Regions from separate parts of the Kitasatospora sp. NPDC057940 genome, predicted to be linked through region 3. Evidence: riboswitches for the same ligand, from Rfam matches in the RefSeq annotation. Region 3 holds a riboswitch; each other region holds the start of a gene.
What was found. Region 3 has a riboswitch for cobalamin ahead of ACFVTF_RS30490 (FecCD family ABC transporter permease). Riboswitches for the same ligand answer to the same signal wherever they lie in the genome.

Region 1 (3,263 bases), on a different contig from region 3:
CGCCGCCACCCGGGCCACCACCGTCCACCTCGGCGACACCGTCTCGCTCCGCTACGGCAACTGATCCGGGGTCCTGCTCGGACACCCCGTCCCGAGCGGCGTCCGCACCGTCCGAAGCCTGAAGCGCCGGTGCCCCGGCCCCCCTTCCGGAGGGGCCGGGGCACCGGGGGGTCGCCGGAGGTCAGGGCGCGGTGACGCCCGGCTGGGCGCCGGCGCCGAAGGACCAGCCCTCGACGTCGCCGGGTGCCGGGTTGTAGCTGCCCGCGCCCAGGTTGCTGTACGACCAGGGGCCGCCGTGCTGGGCGTGCCAGTACGACCAGTAGGCGCTGCCGGTGGGGTTGGTGCAGGTCGTCGGCAGGGCGTTGATGGTGCAGACGAAGCCCGGGTAGCGCGGGTGGAAGGTGTACGCGAACCCGGCGCCGGTCAGCGCGGCCAGGCCGCTGGCCGGGTCGCCGGGTGCGCAGCCGGTCTGGATGCCGCCGCCGACGGCGGTGAAGTCGACCACGACGGTGACACCGGTGGTGCCGTCGCAGGCGGCGGCCTGCGCCTTCGGGGCCTGGACGGCGGAGACGCCGAGCAGGCCGGCGGTGAGGGCAGCGGCGGCGGCGATCGAGCCGAGGGTGCGGCGGGCCGGGCGCGCGGGCGCCGGGGTGTCGGTCATCGGAGCTCTCCTCGCGGGGTCAGCGGGTGGTCGCCGGGCAGGCCGGCACGGGCGCGTCCGGGCGGGCACCGGCGGCGGAGAGGGTGGCCAGCGGGGTGCCGGCCAGGCCGAGGACGGCCTGCGCGGTGGCCCGGGCGCCGGTGGCCGGGTTGAAGCCGGTCGCGTCGTAGGCGACCGCCCCGCGCACCGCCGGGTCGGTGGCGCAGCCCTGCTGGAGCTTGACCAGGCTGCTCCAGCCCTTGAGGCCGGCCACGAAGCGTCCGCCGGCCAGCAGCGCCTGCGTGGCGAGGCCGGTGGTGTTGGCGTTGGACGCGGCGGCCCCGGCGGCCGAGAAGCCGCCGTCGGCGTTCTGGTGGGCGGTCAGCCAGCCGAGCCCGGCCTCGGCCTTGGCGGTGCGGCCGGTGGCGGCGAGGGCCTGGGCGGCGAGCGCGGTGGCGTCCGGGTCGCTGGTGCAGGCGGCCTGGCCGAAGGCGATCGGGTAACCGCCGTCCGCGCACTGGCTGTTGGCGAGGAAGTCGACGGCCGCGGCCGGGGCGCCACCGGTCGTGCGGTGCAGGGCGATCAGGGCCAGGGACTGGCCGAAGGCGTTGCTGTAGTCGCCCCACTGCGAGCGGTCGGAGAACCGGCCCTCGGCGGTCTGGAGCGAGCGCAGCCGGGCCGGCAGGTCGACGCCGCCGAAGGCCGTCTGGTTCCCGCCGCGCACCTCGACGGCGAGCAGCAGCTTGGCGGTCGCCCCGGCGTAGGCCTCGGTGGTGCCGTCTCCGAGGTAGCCGCTGATGATCTCGGGCTTGGCCAGCCAGACGGTGGCCTTCGCGGCGGCCTGGTCGGAGCTGCGCGAGGCGGCGAAGGCCAGTACGGCATCGATGGTCAGGCCCTGGTCGGGGTAGGCCGTCCCGTTGAAGACGGACTCGAAGTGGTCGCCGTCGACGAGCTGACGGGCCAGCCAGCCGCCCGCGGCGGCGTCGGGGCGGATCGTCGAGGACGAGGTCGCGGCGGTCGCGGCGGCAGGCGCGGCGTGGGCGGCAGCGGCCGCCGGGAGGACGGTGGCGAGGGCGAGCGCGGGTATCGCGAGGAGGCGCAGGGGGCGTCGGAACGAGGACACGGTGGGCCTTTCCGGGCCCGCACGCAGGGGCCCGGAGGACGGCGGCGACAAGCCGGGCAGCCCTCGGAGCTCCGGCCCGCAGACCACGACGGGAGGAGGGGACGACACACCTCCGCCGCCGGGTACTCGGGCTCGCCACCGACGTGGAGTCGGCGGCCTACCGTTGCGGGTCAGCGCCGGATTCGGACCGGACTTCCCCCAGCGGCGGAGTCACAACATGACGGCTCATCATGGCGATACGGAAAAGATCCGGTCAAGGGTTCGCGCGTCACATCACGGTGGTCCGCACCCGGCTTCGCGACGCGCTCCTCCTGACCGAGACACCGTCAGTGCGACCGGCCCGCTTGGGACTCCTGGAATTCCAGCACGGCCGCGCCGTGCTCGTGAGCCCACTGAGTCAGCACGGCGATCGGCTTCACCAGCGTCCGGCCCAGGTCCGTCAGCGCGTACTCGACCTTCCCGGTCCCGGCGTGGCGGTCGATCAGGCCGTACCCCTGCAACCGGCGCAGCGTCTGGGTCAGCACCTTCCGCGAGATTCCGCCGATCAGGTCGACCAGCTGGCCGTGTCTGCACGGTTCCCGGCTCAACGCGAACAGCACGGCCACCGCCCACTTGTCGGCGATGATCTCGATCGCCAGCCGAGCCGGGCAGTCGGCGAGGAAGACACTGCCGGAGTACTCACGCATGACCCGACGGTAGCCCGCCGCCAGGAACCCGGAGGTACCTACCGCCTCACTAGCGTCCACTGCGGAAGCCGTCGAGCCGTCGATCAGGGGAACAGGGGAACAGGGGAACCGTATGAGGGCAGAGACCGAATGGCCGGGCGGGCGGAAGGTCGTCGCGCTGGTCACCGTCGCGCTGGAGCTGTGGTCACCAGGGCACTGGCCCGCCTACGCGCCGATGGCCGCGGCGTGGCCGCTGTCCGGCATCGACGACACGCACAGCACCTCCTGGGCGGACTACGGCGTCACCACCGGCATCCGGCGGCTGCTCGACGTCCTGGGTGACCTGCCTGCCACCGTCGGCGTCAGTGGACTGGTGGCCGAGCGGCACCCCGAGACCGTCGAGGCCGTGCACGAGGCGGGTCACGAGATCGCCGCACACTCCTGGGCCCAGGACGTGGTGCCCGCGCTGCTCGACGTCGATGCCGAGCGGGCCAACGTCCGTCGCTGCACCGAAATCCTTCACCGGGTCACCGGTGTTCGCCCGACGGGGTGGATGAGCCCGCGCGCCACCGGTTCGCGGCACACGGTCGACCTGCTCGCCGAGGCCGGCTACCGCTGGACCGGCGACCACGGCGACCACGACCTCCCGCAGGTCCTGTCCACCGTTCACGGTCCTCTGGTCTCCCTCATGCACAGCGACCACTCCGACGTCCGCGACGCCGCGGCCGGCCCGTACGCCTACCGCGACCTTCACCGTGAGCTGCTGAACCAGCTGCTCGCCGCCCCCGGCCCGGGCGTCTTCCACCTGACCATCCACGCCCACGTCGGAGGCCGA
Region 2 (3,263 bases), on a different contig from region 3:
GCGCGGCGGTGGCGACGAGGAGCCAGCGGGTGCGCTCGACGTGGACGCCGAGGGAGCGGGCGGCGGTCTCGCCGAAGGCGAAGGCGTCCAGGTCGCGGGCCGAGGAGGCCAGGACCGTGACACCGACCAGCGCGACCGCGGTCAGGAAGACGGCGGTGGGCCACCGCACGCCGGCGACCGAGCCCAGCGTCCACTCCATGACGCCGCGCGCCGCGTTGCGGTCCCCGAGGACCAGGACGACGAACGAGGTGTAGGCCCCGCACATCTGCCCCACCGCGATGCCGGCGAGCACGGTCCGGGTGGTCGGTAGCGACCGGGTGCGGGCGCCGGCCAGTGCCAGGACGACGACGGCGGCGAGCAGGGCACCGGCGAAGGCCGCCGTCGCCACCGCGCCGGTGCCCACGGCGCCGGTCACGCCGACGCCGAGGACGATCACGGTGACCGCGCCGGCGGCGGCTCCGTCGGAGATCCCGAGCAGGAAGGGATCGGCCAGGTCGTTCCCGGTCAGGGTCTGCAGCACCGCGCCGCAGACCGCGAGGCCTGCGCCGGTGGCAGCCGCTCCCAGAACCCGGGGCAGCCGCAACTGCCAGACGATCTGGTCGTCCAGCAGCGTGACGTGCTGGCCGCCCAGCCCGAGACGGCGCGCCACGACATCGATCACCGTCCGGACCGGCTCGGGTTGCGAGCCCACGGCCAGGCCGAGGAGCACGGTGGTCAGCAGCAGGGCCGCACCGATGGCCAGGGCCGCCGTCGCGCGGCCCGGACCGGGGGGCCGCACGACGGGGCGGGGTTCGGTGGTCATGAACCCGGGTGCAGCTGGCCCAGTCCTGCGGACACCCGGGCGGCACCGTCGGCGAGCCGCACGCCGGGAGTCGACTCCGAGAACGGCACCACCACGAAAGCCTTGCGCTGCACGGCGGTGAGCTTGCTCAGCACCGGGTCGTTCTCCAAGTAGTCGATCTTGGACTGGGCCGTGTCCCAGCCGGCGTCCGCGACCACGATGGCGTCCGGGTCCGCCGCGACGACCTTCTCCCAGCTCACGTTCTGCCAGCCACCGGGCAGGTCCGCGAAGACGTTGCGGGCGCCCACGGCATCGAGCACGAGCTGAGGTCCGCCGTGGCCGGCACCGACGAACGGCGACTTGGTGTCCGAGTCGTACCACAGGACCTTCAGGCCCTTGCCCGCGGCCGTCGCCGTGAACTGGGCGAGCTGCTGCTCCTGCTGCTGCTGGATCGCGGCGGCCCGCTCCGTGACACCGAAGACCTTGGCGACGTCGTTCAGCTCGCCCCACACCGCCTGCCAGGTCGTCGGCGGCACCTGGCTCTTGTCCGAGCAGCCGAACGGGGACAGGTACGACGGGATGCCCTGGCCGCGCAGCTCGTCCCGGCTGCCCGCGACCTTGTCGGTGAACGCGCTGGAGTAGGAGGCGTACAGGAAGTCGGGACGGGCCGCGAGGAGCTTCTCCTTCGTCGGGTAGTCCTTGGAGAGCACCGGGACGGAGTCGTAGGCCGCCTTCCACTTCTCCGGGACGGAATCGTCGAGGTAGGCGGTACCGGCCATGCTGGACTGCAGGCCGAGGGACAGGGCCACCTCGGTGGCACCCTCGTTGAGCGTCACCAGCCGGGCGGGCGGCGCGCCGACCGTCACGGTGGTCCCGCAGTTGTCCACGCTGACCGGCGCGGCACTTCCGGCCGCCCCGCCGGACGTGGCGGGCGCGGGGGCGCCGGTGCAGGCCCCGAGCACGCCGGTGAACAGGACGGCCGCGACCACCCGGCCGACACGTATCGGACCTGTGGGACGAACGGCACATATCGATCGAAACGGATACAGCAGACCGCTGGGCACGTGTTCTCCAAAACCCTCGTGGAACATGTCGCGCCGTGGCCGGTCTCCTGGCTTCCGCATCAACACGCCGCAGCCGACCTTCCCGGACGGCTCTTCCAGCCCGCCCAGTGGCCCTGACCGCTGGAAAAGCCGGTCAGCGAGGGCCGCGGAACTCCGCGGCAACAGTGGCGAGGGCCGCACCGGACTCAGACCGGTTTCCCGTACACCACGGCGATGGCAAGGTATCAGGCGTGGTCAGGTCGGTGCCGACCGGATCGAGGACGCCCACCGGCCACGCGAAGCGCCGGCAGCGGCAGCGCCTTGACGGAGGTGTGAGTTCGGCCTGCCGGCGCGCTGTCACACAGTGACGGTGGCAGCTTCGGTGGCTCCGCCAGTTGAGGGTGACTGGAGGGAGCAGGCCGAGATCCGGGCCGCGAGCCCCTCGTAGTCGACGGGTTCGCCACACAGCCGGCGTACGGAAGCAAGGCCCAGGCTGGCTTGTCCGGTGGCCTCCACGAGAGCACGGGAAGCGACGTGGAAGCGCCACTGGCCAATGTCGAGCGGGTCGTAGTCGGCGTGGGTGAGCGCGGTATGGAGGGCGAAGACGTAGACATCCGCGTTGTAGGACTGCTCTGCGGCGTCACCGTCCTCGGGAGTCCAGGTGCGTCCGCGCAGTCGGGAGAAGCGAATCTCCGACAGCTGACGCTGCCCCCAGGCTTGGAGGTAGGCGCTGGTCTTGACCTCGATCCTGAGCCCGTCAGGTGTCAGGACATCGAAGCTGTCCCATTCCATGTTGCGTGCCACAGCGCCGACGGCGCGGTGGACCAGGAATTCCGCGAGCAGGCCCCGGGTGGTGTTGGTTCGCAAGTCGGGCATCGCGTAGCGCCAGAAGTCCAGCACCGTCCCGGCATCGGTGCCGCGGAAGGCCTCGTTGCCGTCGAGCGGCGCCAGTTCGGCCGGGGTGTGCCAGTCGTTGGGGGCGGCGGAGTCGGAGAGCATTCCCCCAGCCTGACACGGGCGCCGGACGGGGAGGGCGGTATTGGGGGCAGCGCTCAAAGTCCACGGCGCTGTGCCCTCGTGCCCTCCCGGGCTGGAGGACTGCTGTTTCCGTAGGTCAGAGGCCTGATCGCGGCTTTGAAGTGTCGCAGTTCCTCAGCGGCCGCGAGCGCAGCTGCGGCGAGTCCGCGGGACTCGGTCTGTGCCCGTGTGTTACTGGGTACGGAGGGGATCGGCGGGGGAGTGGGTCGCGAGTGGCGAGAGGTCGGAGCCGGGGCGTGAGTGGTGAACTGCGGTATGACGATCTGGTGCGGCCGCTGCCGGAGTTGCTGAGGAGGCACGCCGAGCGGTCGGGGGACCGGGTCGCGTTCCACGACTTCTCGCGCGGTGTCAGCTACGCCGAGTTGGAGCGGCGGACCGGGCGGCTGGCCGGGTCGCTCGTG
Region 3 (3,263 bases):
GTTCTCCGACTCCTCGCGGGCCGCCGCACAGGCCGACGAGTCCGACCTGCCCCGGCTGCGGGCGGTGCGGACCAGGCTGCGCGGGGTCTTCGAGGCCGCCGCCGAGGGCGACGAGATCCGGGGCGTCGACCTGCTGAACAGCCTGCTGATGGAGTACCCGGTCAGCCCGCTGGTCTCCGGGCACGACTACCTGGACGACGCCGGCCGGCCGCGCTGGCACCTGCACCTGGCCGACAACTCGCCCACCGCCACCGCGCACTTCAGCGCGGTCGCCTGCATGGGCCTGGCCGTCCACCTGACCGAGCTGGGCGCCGACCGGCTCGGCATCTGCCAGGCCGCGCCCTGCCGCAACGCCTACCTGGACACCTCGACCAACCGCTCCCGCCGCTACTGCTCGGACCGCTGCGCGACCCGCGCCAACGTCGCCGCGTACCGGGCCCGCAAGCGCCAGGAGGCCGAGGCCGCGGCACTCGGCGCCGCCGGCTAGGCACTGGCCGGGCCGGGCAGGGCAGGGCAGGGCTCAGAGGGTCAGAGCTCGTCCGCCCAGACGCCCAGGCGGCGGGCCAGGCCCGGCACCCGGGCCAGCCGGGTGCCCAGCAGCAGCCGCTCCAGCCGCCGCCCCGGCGCCAGCCAGGCCGGGCGCGGGCGCAGCCGCAGCAGCACCCGGCCGAGCACCAGCTCGTCCGGGACCGGGCCGTAGCTGCGGCTGTCGCTGTCCACCGGCCGGTTGTCGGACAGCAGCCACCAGCCCCTCGGACGCCGCTCGGCGGCCCGCTTCACCACCAGCAGGTCCTGCTGGAAGGGGTGCCGGAAGAGCACCACCGCGCCGGGCCGGATCGGCGCGCCGTAGCGCACCAGCAGCTGGTCGCCCTCGCGCAGGGTCGGGACCATCGACGGGCCCGCCACGTCGACCAGCCCGAACGGCACCGCGCCGCCGCCCCGCCCCCGGGGTTCCGTGCCCATCGGTTCCGCGCCCGCCGGTTCCGTGCTCCGCGCCACGACTCCTCCTCCCGGACCGCCCGGTCCCAGTCTGCCGTACGGACCGTCACCCCGTTCGATCCGTTCGATGTCCGGATTACCCCGGTTCCGGGTCCGCCTTTTGCCCTAGGCCCACCGCCCGATCGCGAAACCCCGGGTGCGGAAGGGTAATCTCGGGCGCGGGAAGACGATCTAAGGAAGGACTCCCATGTTCTCTCGTCTGTTTGCACCGCGCGCCACCGCCCACGCCCACTGTGACCTGCCCTGCGGCGTGTACGACCCGGCGCAGGCCCGGATCGAGGCCGAGTCGGTCAAGGGCACCCAGGAGAAGTACCAGGCCAACGAGGACCCGGCTTTCCGCACCCGCGCCCTGATCATCAAGGAGCAGCGTGCCGAGGCCGTCAAGCACCACATCTCGGTGCTGTGGAGCGACTACTTCAAGGCCCCGCACTTCGAGAAGTACCCGCAGCTGCACCAGCTGATCAACGACACCCTGAAGGCCGCCTCGGCCGCCAAGGCGTCCACCGACCCCGCCACCGGCCAGGCCCTGCTGGACCTGATCGCCGAGGTCGACAAGATCTTCTGGGAGACCAAGCAGGCCTGAGCCTGACGCGTCGCCACCCGACCGCCCCCGTCCGCGAGCCCGGACGGGGGCGGTCGTGCGTCCACGCCCCATCCGGGCCCGGTAAGGGTTGCCTAGCCTTTGTGGCTGTTATGCTGCCAGGGCGTCCGAGGGGGAAGTCCGGTGCGAATCCGGCGCTGACCCGCAACGGTGAGCGCGGCCCTGGTGGCCGCGCCAGCCCGATCGCCCCCGGCCGCTGAACTCCCGACAACTCGCCGTGGACTGCGAGGGGATGGCGCCCGGACCCGCCCCCGACCGGTGCCTCCCCCGCGCACCCGCGGCCCGAGGCAAGGCGCACCGTGAGCAGCACCGCAGCCGCGGGCAGTGGCGCAACGAGCCCGCCCGCCCGCCGAATACCCGCCCTCCCGCTCGCCGTCGGCCTGGCCGCCGCCCTGCTGCTCTCGCTGCTCTGCGGCGTGGCGCTGGGCGCCTCCGGGATCGGCCTGCCCCGCGCCCTGCGGCTGCTGGCCGCCGGGCTGACGGGCGGACGGCTGGAGGCGGAGGAGGCCGCCGCCTACGCGATCGTCTGGGAGATCCGGCTGCCGCGCGCCGTACTGGCCGCCGTGGTCGGCGCCGGGCTGGCCGCCACCGGGGTCGCCGTCCAGGCCCTGGTGCGCAACGCGCTGGCCGACCCGTTCGTGCTCGGCATCTCCTCCGGCGCGGCCGTCGGCGCCAACGCCGTGCTGCTGCTCGGCGCCTTCGCCTCGCTCGGGGTGTGGGCGATCTCGGCCTCCGCGTTCGGCTCCGCGCTGGTCGCCATGGTGCTGGTCTACCTCGCGGCGCGCACGGCCTACGGGCTCACCCCGCTGCGGCTGGTGCTCACCGGCACCGCGCTCTCCTACGGCTTCTCCGCCGTCACCGCGCTGATGGTCTTCGCGGCCGCCCGCGGCGAGGCCGCCCGGGACGCCATGATGTGGCTGCTCGGCAGCCTCGGCGGCGCCACCTGGGGCTCGGTGCCGATCGCCGCCGCCACCGTGCTGGCCGGCCTGGCGTACCTGGCCTGCGCCGCCGGCCGGCTGGACGCGCTCGCGATGGGCGACGAGACGGCCGCCTCGCTGGGCGTGGACCCGGACCGGCTGCGCCGCGAGCTGTTCGTGGTGACCGCCGCCGTCACCGGCACGGTGGTGGCCGTCAGCGGGGCGATCGGCTTCGTCGGGCTGATGGTGCCGCACCTGGCCCGGATGCTGGTCGGCGCCGGGCACCGCCGGGTGCTGCTGGTCGCGCCGCTCGCCGGGGCGCTGCTGCTGGTCTGGGTGGACATCGTCTCGCGCACCCTGCTGGCGCCCGCCGAACTGCCGGTCGGGGTGGTCACCGCGGTGCTCGGGGTGCCCAGTTTCCTGCTGCTGATGCGCCGTCGCGGCTATTCCTTCGGAGGCCGCTGATGGATCTCGCCCTGGACTCCGTCTCGGTCGAGCTGGCCGGCGCCCGGCTGGTCCACGACGTCACCCTGGACGCCGCCGCCGGGCAGGTGGTCGGGCTGGTCGGGCCGAACGGCAGCGGCAAGTCGACGCTGCTGCGCTGCGTCTACCGGGCGCTGCGGCCGGCCGCCGGGGCCGTCCGGCTGGACGGCGCGGACCTGCACGCGCTGACCACGCGCGAGGCCGCCCGGCGGGTGGCCGCACTCCCCCAGGAGCACTCCGCCGAGTTCGACTTCACGGTGGCC

Region 1: linked by a shared signal. The riboswitch ahead of ACFVTF_RS07550 (peptidase) and the one ahead of ACFVTF_RS30490 (FecCD family ABC transporter permease) in region 3 are both predicted to bind cobalamin.
Region 2: linked by a shared signal. The riboswitch ahead of ACFVTF_RS34710 (ABC transporter substrate-binding protein) and the one ahead of ACFVTF_RS30490 (FecCD family ABC transporter permease) in region 3 are both predicted to bind cobalamin.

What each region holds. Positions count from the first base shown of each region.
Region 1 covers NZ_JBHVPH010000003.1:380,867-384,129, forward strand. Annotated here, with positions in the region: gene ACFVTF_RS07540 (hypothetical protein) at 1-64, shown strand, start outside; gene ACFVTF_RS07545 (flagellar hook-length control protein FliK) at 182-661, opposite strand; gene ACFVTF_RS07550 (peptidase) at 681-1,763, opposite strand; cobalamin riboswitch at 1,863-2,003, opposite strand; gene ACFVTF_RS07555 (winged helix-turn-helix transcriptional regulator) at 2,090-2,449, opposite strand; gene ACFVTF_RS07560 (polysaccharide deacetylase family protein) at 2,562-3,263, shown strand, end outside.
Region 2 covers NZ_JBHVPH010000037.1:24,795-28,057, reverse strand. Annotated here, with positions in the region: gene ACFVTF_RS34715 (FecCD family ABC transporter permease) at 1-802, opposite strand, end outside; gene ACFVTF_RS34710 (ABC transporter substrate-binding protein) at 799-1,770, opposite strand; cobalamin riboswitch at 1,865-2,070, opposite strand; gene ACFVTF_RS34705 (hypothetical protein) at 2,182-2,823, opposite strand; gene ACFVTF_RS34700 (type I polyketide synthase) at 3,099-3,263, shown strand, end outside.
Region 3 covers NZ_JBHVPH010000026.1:102,721-105,983, forward strand. Annotated here, with positions in the region: gene ACFVTF_RS30475 (CGNR zinc finger domain-containing protein) at 1-487, shown strand, start outside; gene sodX (nickel-type superoxide dismutase maturation protease) at 529-963, opposite strand; gene sodN (superoxide dismutase, Ni) at 1,187-1,582, shown strand; cobalamin riboswitch at 1,671-1,810, shown strand; gene ACFVTF_RS30490 (FecCD family ABC transporter permease) at 1,900-2,982, shown strand; gene ACFVTF_RS30495 (ABC transporter ATP-binding protein) at 2,982-3,263, shown strand, end outside.